Regions from separate parts of the Peribacillus sp. YIM B13482 genome, predicted to be linked through region 1. Evidence: predicted binding sites of a transcription regulator. Region 1 holds the regulator's gene; the other holds the start of a gene.
The links. The regulator Rex, encoded in region 1, represses fermentation and respiration genes when NADH is low (regulators of the CRP and FNR family bind a similar motif). The targets are predictions, from matches to a motif close to TTGTGAAATATTTCACAA.

Region 1 (7,628 bases):
GTCATTTGTGATAAGCGGTGAACCGAATTTTTTCTCAAGAACCACGTTACGACCTTTTGGTCCAAGCGTTACTTTAACTGCATCTGCAAGTGCGTCCACACCACGAAGCATGGAGCGGCGAGCTTCTTCACTAAATTTAATTTCTTTAGCCATTTATAAGTACCTCCCTAAAATTTTAAGAAAATTTTCGTTCAGTTAAGTATGATGTATAATTAGCCGATAACAGCTAGAATGTCGCTTTCACGTAAAATTAAGTATTCAGTATCTTCGTATTTAACTTCAGTACCTGCATATTTTGAGAAGATAATTAGATCGCCTTGGGCAACCTCTAAAGCAACACGTTCGCCATTTTCAAGGACACGGCCAGTACCAACAGCTACTACCTTACCTTCTTGTGGCTTTTCTTTTGCAGTATCAGGAAGAACAATACCGCTTGCAGTCTTTTCTTCAGATTGAACTAGTTCAATAATAACGCGATCACCTAATGGTTTTAACAAGTGAAACAACCTCCTCATATTCTCTTGATAATTTGTTTCATGATTATTAGCACTCTTCACCATCGAGTGCTAACACATTTATAATATTAAATAAACCGAGCCTTTTTTGCAAGTATCTTATCGAAAATTTTTTATTAATTTCTGATAAATTTCGGGTATACTACTTTAGCATAATGATTCTTTTAACAAAGGTGCTAAAATGTTTTGTTAGGGGTATCTTTAAGTGGTGTTCTGTCTCATTATTTGATACCATTTTGGAGTATGCGTTTATAGATTGTCCCCATATCAGGAACGTTCTAAGCGGAATGGGTGACTAAATAAAAGGAGTTTTCATTTTTGAAAAAAGAATATTGGTTCGTCGTCATCACCTACATTTCCATGCAATTATCCAGTATTGTTGGGGTACCTCTTTTCATGCTGATCGGGTCTTCAACTGGAATGACTGCTGATGAACTCCAGGTGAGGTCTGCAGCATACTGGATCGTATTCAGCTTTTTCGTTGCTCTATCCTTGATCCTGTTTTTAATGAGAAAAGATATGAAGGAAAAAATGGACAGAAGCACTCCAGCTTCCATTCCCACGTCCATATTATGGGCAGTTGCCGGAGTGTTCCTCGCTCTTTTTGCGCAAAGCATTGCTGGATACATTGAACAGATGCTTGGGGTGGAGCCTGAATCTGAAAATACACAGCAGCTCATTTCACTCATTTACCAAGTTCCCATAGTCATTTTCGTCACTTCAGTTATTGGACCTATATTGGAAGAAATCATTTTTCGGAAAATCATTTTCGGATCACTTCATAAACGCTTTAACTTCTTTATTTCTGCTTTACTCAGTTCAGTTATTTTTGGCTTGGCGCATGGTGAATTGGAACATCTTCTTTTATATTCGGCAATGGGTTTTACCTTTGCTTTTCTTTATGCGAAAACGGGCCGCATCCTCGTTTCCATGAGCGCACATATTGCGATGAATACGCTTGTTATCATCTTTCAAGTTGTAAATCGGGATGATATTGAGAAGATGCTAGATACTGCACAGGCCTTCATCGGAGGTTTATTATGAAACGTCAATCACCATTATTCATGGGTATCATCTATGCAGGCTTAGGAGCTCTTTTTACCGCTATCGCGATTCAAACCGTCAGTTCTTCCGGATGGGGAATCTTTGCCTACATACTTGTACTAATTGCGACTTTAGACTTTGGATCGGGATTACGCATGATCATGCTTCACTTTAAGATTAAAGCCGCCCAAAAAAATAAGAAAAAATAAAAAAACGCTGCGAAGATGCAGCGTTTTTTTCATTCCTCCAATGCAGCTTCTTCCACTACAGGATAATGTTTCAGAAAGTAGATGAGTGACTGAAGCTCCACGGCCAGGTCAATGTGGTGAACCCTTATGGATGGGGGTACCGTCAGCCGTGCAGGTGTGAAATTCAATATTCCTTTTATATCAGCTTTGACTAGACGATCGGTTATCGTCTGTGCTACCTGAGCAGGCACTGTCAAAATAGCCGCAGTAATATTATTTTCCTGCAATAGTGTATCGATTTGATCCATATGATAGATTGGCACATCAGCTATTTGCTTGCCGACCTTATCTTCAGAAACTTCAAATGCCATTTCAATCTTCGTATTATTATTTTTAATGAAATTGTAATTTAAAAAAGCAGTCCCTAAATTCCCCACTCCGATTAAAGCGACTTTTGTCAGTTCATCTTGATCTAGTGTTTTTCTAAAGAAGGATAATAAATAATTGACATTGTAGCCGTAGCCTTTTTTTCCAAGCGCTCCAAAGTAGGAAAAATCACGGCGAATAGTCGCAGAATCCACCTTTACAGCTTCGCTTAGCTCTGCCGAGGAAACTCTTTGTTTGCCTGAGGAATGTAAGTTCTTTAAAAATCGATAATACAATGGCAACCTTTTGGCTGTTGCCTGCGGTATCTTTGGGTCATGGTTCATCATTCTTCCCCGCCTTCACACATGCTTTTCAACTTAATCTCTATCTGTTTGAATTACTTGTCTTTTATAATCGTTACTAGACACTCCGCCTGTTTTCTCCACTAAGAATGTAGGCCCGATTACCATTCCCTTATCAAGGGCCTTACACATGTCATAAATAGTCAAGGCAGTCACGGATGCAGCTGTTAACGCTTCCATTTCCACACCTGTACTCCCTTTTGTCTTAGCTTCCGTTTCAATCCTAAGCCTATATCCTTCATCTTCTTTTTCCCATTCAAAGGCTATATTGACCCCTTGCAGAGCAATAGGGTGGCACATTGGAATTATATTGGATGTATTTTTGCTGGCCATGATTCCTGCAACCTGTGCAACGGCCAATACATCACCTTTTTTCATTTTCTGGTTCGTGACCAACTCATATATTTCATCGTTCAATAAAATGCTCGATTGAGCTATTGCCGTCCGGGATGTTTCAGGCTTAGCAGTCACATCAACCATCTTAGCCCGGCCTTGTTCATTAAAATGCGTTAAGTCTCCCATTTAAGTAACCCCTCCTAAATCATACACTATTATTCCACTTTATGTAATAGCTTGTTTTTGCTTGGAACCAAGCTGTTGCCGATAATAACTATAATACGTTACACTAACAATAATCAATTGAGGTGAAATCTATGATTTTATTACAAATCAATCAACTATCGAAATATTATGGAGCTGAACTTATTTTATCAAATATGAAGCTCGAAGTTCAAAATAAGGATAGAATTGCACTTGTCGGCCGAAATGGCGCTGGAAAATCTACTCTGCTAAAAATCATAGCCGGGCAGCTTTCCCATGATGGCGGTGAAATAATCAAACCAAAAGGTGTCACCATCGGATATATGGCACAGGACACGGGACTGGAATCAGAACTGACCATTTGGGATGAAATGCTGACTGTATTCAATGACCTTTTAGAACAAGAAAAAGAACTGCGTCGCCTTGAGGCTGATATGGCCAGACCTGACATCTTTGAAAATGAAGCAATTTACCAAAAAGTATTAAATGAATATGACACTTTGATGGTAGCTTTCAAAGAGAAGGGCGGTTATCAATATGAAGCGGATATTCGTTCAGTATTGCATGGACTTCAGTTTGCTGATTTTGACTATTCTACCCCAATTTCCACTTTAAGCGGTGGGCAAAAAACAAGACTTGCTTTAGGGAAGCTGCTTTTAAGGAAACCGGATATATTGATTCTGGATGAGCCAACGAACCATTTGGATATCGAAACCCTTTCTTGGCTTGAACAATATTTACAAGGCTACCAAGGAGCTGTTCTTATTGTTTCCCATGACCGCTATTTTCTAGATAAAGTTGTAAACCAGGTATATGAAATTTCCCGGAATAACATGAAAAAGTACTATGGCAATTATAGTTCTTACCTAGAGGGAAAAGCGGAAGATTATGAGCGGGACATGAAGCTTTTCGAGAAACAACAAGGGGAAATCGAAAAGCTTCGCGACTTTGTCCAACGCAATATCACAAGGGCTTCCACCACGAAAAGAGCACAAAGTAGACGCAAACAGCTCGAAAAGATGGATGTATTGGACAAGCCGCAAGGTGATGAAAAATCCGCTAATTTCTCTTTCCAGATTGAACGGCAAAGCGGAAATGAAGTGCTACACCTTCAGGATTTGGCTATCGGTTACGAAGGAGAAACGGTATCAAAAAATATAAATTCCCGGATGACAAAAGGAGAGAGCATAGCTCTTGTTGGCCCAAATGGCGTTGGAAAATCAACGTTATTGAAAACGATCATCTCTAAGCTGCCTGCACTTTCTGGGAATTTCCGTTTTGGAACGAACGTCGAAGTCAGCTACTACGATCAGGAACAGGCTAACCTTATTTCCAATAAACGCGTACTCAATGAATTATGGGATGATTATCCCCTTAAACCGGAAAAGGACATACGAACCGTACTCGGTAATTTTCTTTTTAGTGGGGACGATGTTTTGAAAACCGTTTCCACACTAAGCGGCGGCGAAAAGGCCAGGCTAGCTCTAGCCAAAATGATGATGGAAAAAGGGAATTTTTTAATTCTTGATGAGCCAACAAACCATTTAGACCTCGACAGTAAATTGGTGCTTGAAAATGCATTGATCGATTATCCGGGAACCATTCTTTTCGTTTCACATGACCGCTATTTCATAAATCGGATAGCAACGAAAGTGATCGAGCTTTCCAAAGACGGAAACGAAGAATTCCTCGGTGATTATGATTACTACGTAGAGAAGAAACAGGAGCAAGCTGAAATCAAAGAACTTGAACAGGAAAATCACGCAAAAACCTTAGATGTAGCCGCAGAAAAAACAAATTATAAAATTGATAAGGAAGCAAAAAAAGCTGAACGCCAGCGAAAAAGGCGCATTGAGGAAATCGAGGCGGCCATGGAGCTTCTTGAAACCGAAATAAACGAATACAACGAACACCTTTGTGACCCAAATGTTTTCCAGGACCATGAGAAAGTAATGGAAGTCCAAACAAAGCTTGATGTAGCACAGGAAAAATTAGACCTGCTTCTCGAAGAATGGGCTGAACTGGAAGAATGACAATTGACCGAGTCAAATGACTCGGTCTTTTCTTTTCCAGTTAAAATGCCCCTAAAAGTTATCCACAAAATTATTAACAAATCACTTGCCGTTTACTAGCCATTGATTCGAGTTATACACATAATCCACAGAAACATATCCACTTATCCACAAAACTCCTGTTTATACACATGCAGTTTGATTGTCAAATAAACTTTATCCACAGAATATTCTATTTTTTTATTAAACACGATAAAAAGACAGGATCCCGAAGTTAAGGTCCTGTCTTCACGTCAATTATGCTTCTATATCCAATCCGGGATTTCCGTTCAAATCCAATCCGGACCGCTTACCTTTTTCAAACATGACACTGCCGGCAGCACCGATCATGGCCGCATTGTCCGTACAAAGGTAGAGGGGCGGAATGGATATATCCATAGGTAAATCCTTAAAAGCTTCCGTTAATGCTTCCCTCAGGCCTTTATTTGCCGCAACTCCTCCGGCGAGCAATACCTGTTTCACATTATATTCCTTGGCAGCCTTAACAGCTTTCATTACAAGCACTTCTATCACGCTTGCTTGGAAACTTGCCGCCAAATCTTTAGGTTCAATTTTTTCCCCGCGCTGTTCTGCATTATGCAAAGTGTTGATTACAGCTGATTTCAACCCGCTGAAAGAAAAGTCATAGCTGCCATCCAACCATGCCCGAGGCAGTTTCAATGAAGGTGAACCTTCTTGTGCAAGTCTATCGATATGAGGGCCACCAGGATAAGGGAGCCCCAAGGTTCGAGCCACTTTATCATACGCCTCTCCTGCTGCATCATCCCGCGTCTCACCTATCACCTTGAAAGAACCCGGTTCTTCCAAAAGGACCAATTCAGTATGACCTCCCGAAACGACCAAAGAAAGGGCAGGATATTGGATCTCCTGAATAAGTCTATTTGCATAGATATGGCCCGCTATATGATGCGTACCTACAATCGGGATTCCATGTGCAAAAGCTACAGCCTTAGCCGCATTAACGCCTATTAATAGTGCCCCTACAAGTCCAGGGCCTTCTGTAACGGCAATGGCATCCAAATCTTGATATGTCACACCCGCCTGAAGCAGCGCCTCTTCAAGAACAATCGTAATTTGCTCTACATGGTGACGGGAAGCTATTTCGGGGACTACTCCGCCAAAACGTTTATGGCTTTCTATTTGTGACGCCACGACATTGCTTAGTATCTCTGTTCCGTTTTTTATGACAGCTGCCGCAGTTTCATCGCAGCTCGTTTCAATTCCTAATATAAGTTGATTTGTTTTCATGAAAAATTCACCCACATAACATAAGCATCTTCTTGATTATCTGTATAATAATTTTTTCGGATTCCGCCCTTTTGGAAACCTAGTTTTTCATAAAGTGAAATGGCTACTGCATTACTGACACGGACTTCAAGCGTCATCCTCACCACACCCATTGCAATGGAGATTTCAATCATCTTCCTGAGCAAAGCTTCTCCAAGCTTTTGCCCTCGGTATTCAGGTAAAATTGCAATATTGGTAATGTGCGATTCATCAATGACAATCCAAGCGCCGCAATAACCAGCTATTTTCCCCTCATCTTCTATCACCATGTATACAGCATATTGATTATGATTCAATTCATTAAAAAAAGCTTCCCGGCTCCAAGGCAAAGCAAAGGATTGTTTTTCCACGTTAAGCACTTGGTCGATATCTTCCGTTTTCATCTTTCGGAACGTCAATGTTTTACTCATAGTAATCGGTCGCTTTCCTTTTTATTTCCCCTGCTGTTCAAGCCACTTAGCTTCTGCTTCAGCCATGCGAATATAATTCGGTACAAACTGGTGAACATCCACTTCAGTCTTGAGAAGACCAATGAAGGCAAGTTCGCTTGGTCTTGAGTTAAACGACTGTACCGGAGCAAATACTGCTAAATTGCCTAACGCTTCCGTAATCGCATCCCGATGGATGTCAACATCTTGACCAACAAATAAAACAGGACGATTTAATTCCTTCAATCGCATCGCCCACTCAGAGGATAGAATATTACAATCTTCCATGACTGTTTTTAACAGATCGTTTTTCATTTCATATAATCCAGTATAAATCTGCCCTCTTCTTGCATCGAACAAGGGAGATATCAACCCGTTAAAATAACGTCCATTTGCTGCTAAAACTTCTAAACTGGAAACACCTGATAACGGAATCTGAAGCGTCCAGGCCAAGGTTTTCGCAATCGTCACACCAATCCTGACGCCTGTATAAGAGCCTGGACCTTGAGCGATCACTATCTTAGTCAATTCCTTCGGATTAGTATCACAATCCCTTAACAGCGTCTCAATTGCTGGCATTACCCGCACCGAATGGTTTTTCTTTAGGTTCGTCGTATACTCACCAATTACTTGACTCCCATTTATCAGTGCAATCCCTAATGTGAAATTCGAAGTATCTATAGCTAAAACCTTCATCAAATAATCTCCTTACATAACGTTACATATCGTTCGCCTTTGGCTGCTAAGACAAAACGCCGGCTTGTATCACTAAGACGATAAATATAAATGGTCAAGATTTCATCAGGAAGGTGATCCTTTATTAAAT
Region 2 (7,628 bases), on a different contig from region 1:
CGTAGGATTATTAAGCATCATAGCCTATGGATGTTATTTCTTTGCATTAAATACTGGAATCGCCAGCATCATCTTCCCTGTCGTCAGCCTGAACTGTTTAGTTGTCGTATTCGCTGGTTGTTATTTATTCAAAGAAAAACTTAAATCCTATCAAATTGCCGGCGTACTTGCAGCATTAATCGGAATTATCTTAACTAAAATATGAATAGTTAATTTTACAAAAACAACCTGGCTGTTATACGCACACAAGCCAGGTCGTCTTTATATAGCCGCAAAAAAGGGTATGGTCTGACCCCAATACACAAGCCTTGTACACATAAAAATAAATCAGGAAATGGAGTCTGTCAAAAAAAAGTGTTGACATCCCCTTCTAAATATCAGATAATTTTGAATATTAGTTCTCCACACTTTGCTACTTCGCAATGTTTGAAAAGTCTTCCCCTACGGGTATAAAAGAAGTAGGTACAACCACCTCATTACTGAACCAAGAAAGGAAAGATGTATAATGGTAAAAGTTACAGTAACAGTTGATTTCCAAGGAAAATCTTATCAAACTAACGTCCTTACTAAACCAGGTACTAATCAAGAAGAAATATTACAACAAGCCCTTAATCAAGTGGAAAAACAATGGAAAGCTTAAAAAAGCAGGCATCGCTTTAGATACCTGCTTTTTTTATTACCCTTTTAGACATAATCATCAAAATTACTTTTCGCATTTAAATCCAGATTTATTGTATTTCATTTATAGTATTCTAATGAATTTTGTTCTATTCAAAGAACTCCTCGATAACGATTTTCCCCTAAATCCACTTTTAATAGCTTTTTTCATATGATACCAATTTAAATGCGTCAGTTTGTGAACATTAAACTCTCAATCTGAATCAGAAAAAAAGAGCGACTTTGTTTATGTTCCTTTTAAACTACATCCCTTATTAATGGCATTGAACGTTCTTGAAGGCTATTGGAGAGCAGACTATACGCAACTACTTTCTTCTTGTACTGTTTAACTACATCCACGTGGTCGTTGTAAATGTACAAAAATAACCTAACATCCTTCTTGCCTTTTTTAGTATCAATGACTAATGGAGCCCCACTGTTCTCTGGATGTAAAAATAATTGTTCGTTACCCGGAAATATATGATTCTTTTTCAAAAATTTAGCTTTGTTGAAATAATTAATAACTTGAGTTTTTTCTTCACCTTCCAACCGTTTTCCGTCAAAGGTTACGGTGGCATTCGCATCACTAAGTTCTGAATGCATTTCAAATTTGCTGAGAATCCAATTCACTGCATCTGTTGGAAGACAGGTAACTAATAATTTAATCAAACTTATGATAATTGTCAAAATCAAAACCGGCAATGTCATATTCATCATCTCCGCTAAGGCATAGTTAACTACTATATCACTTATTATATCAAAAGAGCGGAAAGCTTTTCTTAGGAAATGTGTCCGTTCTATTAACGTTTAACTATTGGTGAATATAAAAACTTTATACTAACTTAATCATCTTGATCATCTAATTTCAAAAATGGATCTTTTTGTTTACGCTAAAATTATTTTTTATAGATATATCCAATATCACGTTTGAATTTGAGTCTCATTTTCAATATATCTAAATGCAAAAAGTCCACCGTACCCCATTATAATACAGGATACACAATAAATTAAGGAGATACTTAATTATTTTCCATCACAGTATTTGCCTCTCCTAACCCCTCTTCTTTCTTATCAATACAAACTTCTATAATGCAGTGAATTGAATGTATGTAATTTTACGCTCACCATAATTTGAATACAAAAAAACTGGGCGTCATCAAGACGCCCAGTTTTGCAGGAATGGATTATTGATATCCCCAAATCATTGTTAGCATTGTACCGAAAATTGTAACCAATGCAACAAACAATCCGTAGTAAACGTTTGTGTAAATCGATGCTTTATCTTCAGACTCTCCTGCATGCATGAACATAACAAATTGAAGTGCAGCTTGCATGAAGGCTGTAACAAGTAGGATGATTAAAGCCATTTTAAGTGAGAGATCATACACTATAACTGATAGTGCAACCAAAGTCAGGACTAGTGAAAAAGCAAATCCCATAACTTGGCCCCGTGGGAATAATTCTTTCATATTACATCATTCCTTTCAGGTAGACGAAACTGAAGATGAAAATCCAGACAACGTCTAAGAAATGCCAGTAAAGAGAAAAGATGAAAGCTTTGTTTGTAGTTTCTGGAGTCATACCGCGTTTTTTAATCTGCAGAATGATGAAAGTTCCCCAGAATAAACCAAGTGTAACGTGAGCTCCATGCGTACCTAGTAACGCAAACAAACTAGATAAGAAACCACTTGTTTGAATGGTTGCTCCTTCATGTACATACTCCACGAATTCATAGATTTCGACTCCCAAAAAGCCTAAACCAAGAATAAGGGTGATAATAAAGAAACCAAGCATTGCTTTCTGTCTACCAAGTCTCATTGCATTGATTCCAAGACCAATGGTAAAACTACTGGTTAAAAGAAAAATTGTTTGAAGCATTAGGGTTGGTACTTTAAAGAGTTCGTCCCCTGTAGGACCATTTCCAGTACCATGAACTAATACAAAATAAGTGGCGAACAGTGTAGCGAAAAGAGCTATTTCTGCCCCCAGGAAAATCCAAAATCCAAAAATCTTTAAGCGATTTTCTTCCGTGCTATATTCTAGTGGCAGCGAGTTATCTATTTTCATTACTTAGCACCTCGCAATTTATTTTCAGTTTCTTCAATCTCTTCAACGGAGATATAACGTCCGTGGTCTTTTTCGAATGAACGGTGAGCCATACAAGCAAAGATACCAAGTGTGGCAATGATTGCAATGATCCACATGCTGAATACCATTGCAAAGCCCCAAACGAAGAAGATACAGCTCAAGATAAACGGCACGCCACTGTTATTTGGCATATGAATCTTTTCTACTTTACCACCAAATAATTTAAAGCCCTTTTTCTTAGAATCCCAGAATGCTTCTGTAGAATCAACTGTAGGTACAATTGCAAAATTGTATTCTGGAATTGGTGTATGTGTAGCCCATTCTAGAGAACGTGCATCCCATGGATCTTTTGAAATATTTCTTGATGCATAACGAGTACTCCAATAGATATTGTACACAATAAGCGCAAAACCTATTGCCATGCCAATTGCTCCAACGAAAGAGAGCAAATTCAATGGACCATAGCCCGTTGATTCAGAGTACGTATACATACGACGTGCTTGCCCATCTAAACCAGTTATGAACATCGGGAAGAATGTTACATTAAAGCTGATTGTAATGAACCAGAACGACCATTTCCCTATCTTTTCGCTCAACATGAAACCAAACATTTTTGGCCACCAGTACGTAAAACCAGCAAGTACGGCAAATACAGTACCAGGGATCAAAACGTAGTGGAAGTGAGCTACTAAGAACATTGTATTATGGTATTGGTAGTCAGCACTTGCCATGGCAAGCATAACCCCAGTTACCCCACCGAGAGTGAAAATCGGAATGAAAGCTAAAGAGTATAACATTGGGACGGTAAAAACGATTTTACCTTTCCAAAGTGTGAACAACCAGTTGAAAATCTTAACACCGGTCGGAACAGCAATTGCCATTGTGGTAACCGAGAAGATACCGTTAACCATTGCACCGTGACCCATTGTATAAAAATGGTGAGCCCATACAACGAAGGATAGTGTAGAAATAGCTACCATAGAGATAACCATCGAATTATACCCGTACAGGTTACGACGTGCAAAAGTCGAAATGATTTCACTGTAAATACCGAAAGCCGGAAGAATAACTATATAAACTTCAGGATGTCCCCAAACCCAGAACAAGTTTGCCCAAAGCATATCGCTACCGCCATTAGCCATCGTAAAGAACTGAGTTCCGAATAGTCGATCCATTGTCATTAACGCAAGTGCCACTGTCAATACAGGGAAAGCGAAAACGATAATAAAGTTTGTGATCAAGATAGACCATGTGAACATTGGCATTTTCATTAAGTTCATGCCAGGTGCTCTCATTTTCAAGATGGTTACGATAAAGTTGATACCAGTCAGTAATGTACCGATACCAGCTATTTGAATTGCAATCGCGTAATAGTTCGAACCTACTGATTCACTGAAATCGTTACTTGCCAGCGGGAAGTAAGATGTCCAGCCTGCATCAGGAGAACCACCGACTACGAAAGAGATGTTAAATAGCATTGCCCCCATAAAGAATAACCAGAAGCTTACTGCGTTTAGACGTGGGAATGCTACGTCACGTGCCCCTATTTGTAATGGTGTAACAATGTTCATTAACCCAATGATAAATGGCATCGCCATAAACAGGATCATGACAACCCCGTGTGTTGTAAAAATTTCATTATAATGCTGTCCATCCAACAAGCCGTTATTTGGAATAGCCGTTTGGGCACGCATCAATAGAGCATCTGCGCCACCACGGAAGAGCATAAGTAGTGCTGACAAGATGTACATGATACCAATACGTTTATGGTCAACCGTTGTTAACCACTCACGCCATAAGTAACCCCATTTTTTAAAATAGGTAATTCCGGCAACAAGCGCAATCATAGTTAGGCCAATGGCAACCATGGATGCATAAATCGCAGGACTTGGATGAGGTACGGCAAATCGATCAAAGTAATCCATACTTTTGTGACTCCTTTCAGGAAAATATTCCTTATCGTAAAACTAATTGTTTAGTAGAATGTGAGTTAAACCCTTAATGATCCATGTTCATGTTGCTGTGTTCTGAATGTTCCTCGTGTGAATCTTTGGTAGATTCATCTGATTTTTTTTCAGTATCAGATGATCCGTGGTGATGACCTGAATTTTCACCTTCTGGAGCTGGAGAAAACTTTAAGTGAGTTCCAGTATACGTGGATTGTCCCACATGACCAGGTTTTAGTAATTTATTGAATTTATCCTCAGTAATCGGTTTAGCAGTTGCTTTAATTTCTTTTACCCATTTATCATATTCTTTTTTAGGCAATACATTTACGTTGAACGTTTGCTGAGCAAAACCTGAACCACTGAAGTTTGAATTTCGACCCATATACTCCCCTGGTACTTCAGCTGCTAAGTGCAACGTGGTAACCATATCAGACATCGCATATTTTTGTCCTCCAAGTTGCGGAATCCAGAAACTAGCAATTGGTCCGTATGAATAAAGTTTAAATTCAATTGGTCGGTTAGTCGGTAAAAACAGATAGTTAACTGTTTCGATATTTTCTTCCGGATAACTAAAGTGCCACTTCCAGTTAGAAGATGCAGCGTAGATAACTAATGGTTTCTGCTTTTCGTATCCTTTAGGTGTTGCCTCGACTTCATTTGTTGTTTTAACAGTAACAACGGCAAGGAAAGCGACGATTATGATTGGGATTGCAACCCAAATTATTTCTAGAACCTTACTTCCTTCAATATGAGGTGGTTCATAATCATCACGCTGTTTGGAAGCACGATATTTCATTATCATGAAGACATACAGTACGATTACGACAAGAACGACAAAGGCCATTGTCCATATCGATATCATAATGACATCTGCTTGTGTTGCAGCTACTGGCCCTTTAGGGTCCAAGACCATTAATGGGTTATCGCAACCCGTTAGCATAGTGGCGATGGTAAAAAGTATAGTTAATAAAGCCCATTTTATTTTCATAGTACTACCCCTTTCTTACATAATAAAATTCCTATTGGTAATTATTCGGACAAAGTGTTACCATGTTCACAAACCCCGACATAACAATATTAATCCCAAGTTAAAAAAAAGACAATACAAAGTGACATCTGTCACATAAAGTTCATTAAAATACAGTAAGAAGTTGGTAAATGAACTGAAATGTTCGAAAATCTTAAGGAAATGAAATATAATAAGTGTTTAATTCCTTACATATGGAGTTTAGGATTAAAAAGTAGCTCTGCTCCATTTTCCATTTAATGTTACTTTAATATAATGAAATATAATTTTTACAATATATTCGCCGCGTACATAACCTCAAGAACAAATCTGAATTTTCTTAACACTACGAATTCCATTACCTATCATGTTAATTAGGTAACTATCGATGGGATCGTGAATGATGACGATGTTAGCCAGGATTTAATAACGAATTTTTCTAACTCGACCATGGACGTGGTAACGGCATTGTGCACACCATGTCGTTTTTTCTGCTTCAATACCCTTACGGTCCAACACTGGTCACTATATATGGAAGCAAAGAGTCTGAAATGAACATTCCGATCCTTATGATAATTACTTGATTGCCTTCCCCCAACAGCAGTTTAGGACATTAATCCAATAATTATCCCAATATGCTATTGCAAAAACCACTTCACCTCAGTTGTCCTTTTTAGTAAAACTGCATTTTGGTGCCTAGTATAAAAGAAACTCACTAGATAACTGTATTTCTTTTAGTAATCGAACATAAAAAAACGAAAAAAAATGGACATTTAAGGTGTCCATTTTTTTCGTGGGTATAGTTCATGATATAGAGTGAGAACTTTTCATTTAGGAATGTGGGCAAGTTTGGTTTGGATGGCCAAGCACGTCGAATGTACACATATTCTAAGTCAACTGGATCCGGGTTATTGAATACGCTTTCATTCGTTAGTGCACTTGGGTTATCGTTTGGTTACATTTTAATCGTGTTACAATTTTCTGCAGCACTCGTTATGCACCAAGAAATATTTCAAGCGACCCTTTAAAATTCAGAGTATTGGCCTACTCTCAATTCCAAAGTTCCCGAATACAACTTCGCTACCGTACCGACAGCTGATTCTTCACAAGCATTCCGGGTTCTAGCCTCATCTACCTGTAAGGAATGATGTAATACGAGTATGAAACAATTATTTCTACGTGGATATACAATGGGGTTCCTATTCTCCATGTTCTTACAGCCGTTGCTCTTGGTGTTGTCGTGTGGCCTTTCTTTCAGAACAGGAATGATTGTCCTTTTTTAGTTACTGTATTCGGTACTCCTTTTTGTTTTAGGAATAGCTTTTGATTTTAATTTTATAACTTTAGTTGTATCCGGTACAACTCTTTCACCCTTTTTTGTGTTCATCACCATTTCTTCTGTCAGGACAAAAAATATACCAACTAGAAAAATGGCAGCTGCGCTTAGTGTAATGGCCATCCCAACAGCGGTTAATAAATAATCCTTATTGTAATCGCTTACAAAAAAACTTAAACTAAAAATTAAAATTCCGATTACACAACCTGTGCCTGATACCCACTTCACTGCATCCATCATCTTCTGATTAGTTTCCATTATTTCATCCCCTTTCTTTCTATTTTATGACATTTCACAAATTTGTCAATTCTTTTCTATTTTTTAACATATCCACAATGTAAACCTTGACAAATAGAAGACGCCACAATTTACTTTTAGGTATTCAAGACTATATGAAAAATCTGTAAAACAGTATAAATACATTATCATTTTTTCCAATACTATCCTTTTCTATACTTTTAAAAACTTTTTGACTTCAATATCAAATAAATGACCCCTGATGAATTTATCAGGGGCCATGCATCTTTCTATGATTTCTGCAAGGTTATCGTTAACGTTTTCTTTTCAGCACCCCGATACACTTTAACCTTCA

Region 2: the regulator Rex is predicted to act here: its motif matches at 5,802-5,819, upstream of qoxA (cytochrome aa3 quinol oxidase subunit II).

Annotation. Positions count from the first base shown of each region.
Region 1 covers NZ_JBHZPF010000060.1:578-8,205, reverse strand. The annotation lists gene groL (chaperonin GroEL) at 1-153, opposite strand, end outside; gene groES (co-chaperone GroES) at 213-497, opposite strand; gene ACFX4L_RS21525 (CPBP family intramembrane glutamic endopeptidase) at 834-1,559, shown strand; gene ACFX4L_RS21520 (YdiK family protein) at 1,556-1,768, shown strand; gene ACFX4L_RS21515 (redox-sensing transcriptional repressor Rex) at 1,798-2,460, opposite strand; gene moaC (cyclic pyranopterin monophosphate synthase MoaC) at 2,491-2,997, opposite strand; gene ACFX4L_RS21505 (ABC-F family ATP-binding cassette domain-containing protein) at 3,129-5,048, shown strand; gene tsaD (tRNA (adenosine(37)-N6)-threonylcarbamoyltransferase complex transferase subunit TsaD) at 5,325-6,335, opposite strand; gene rimI (ribosomal protein S18-alanine N-acetyltransferase) at 6,332-6,784, opposite strand; gene tsaB (tRNA (adenosine(37)-N6)-threonylcarbamoyltransferase complex dimerization subunit type 1 TsaB) at 6,806-7,498, opposite strand; gene tsaE (tRNA (adenosine(37)-N6)-threonylcarbamoyltransferase complex ATPase subunit type 1 TsaE) at 7,498-7,628, opposite strand, start outside.
Region 2 covers NZ_JBHZPF010000011.1:46,400-54,027, reverse strand. The annotation lists gene ACFX4L_RS08145 (DMT family transporter) at 1-205, shown strand, start outside; gene ACFX4L_RS08140 (BA3454 family stress response protein) at 506-640, shown strand; gene ACFX4L_RS08135 (YfmQ family protein) at 916-1,365, opposite strand; gene qoxD (cytochrome aa3 quinol oxidase subunit IV) at 1,842-2,126, opposite strand; gene qoxC (cytochrome aa3 quinol oxidase subunit III) at 2,128-2,724, opposite strand; gene qoxB (cytochrome aa3 quinol oxidase subunit I) at 2,724-4,670, opposite strand; gene qoxA (cytochrome aa3 quinol oxidase subunit II) at 4,744-5,682, opposite strand; gene ACFX4L_RS08110 (hypothetical protein) at 6,980-7,294, opposite strand; gene ACFX4L_RS08105 (S1C family serine protease) at 7,564-7,628, opposite strand, start outside.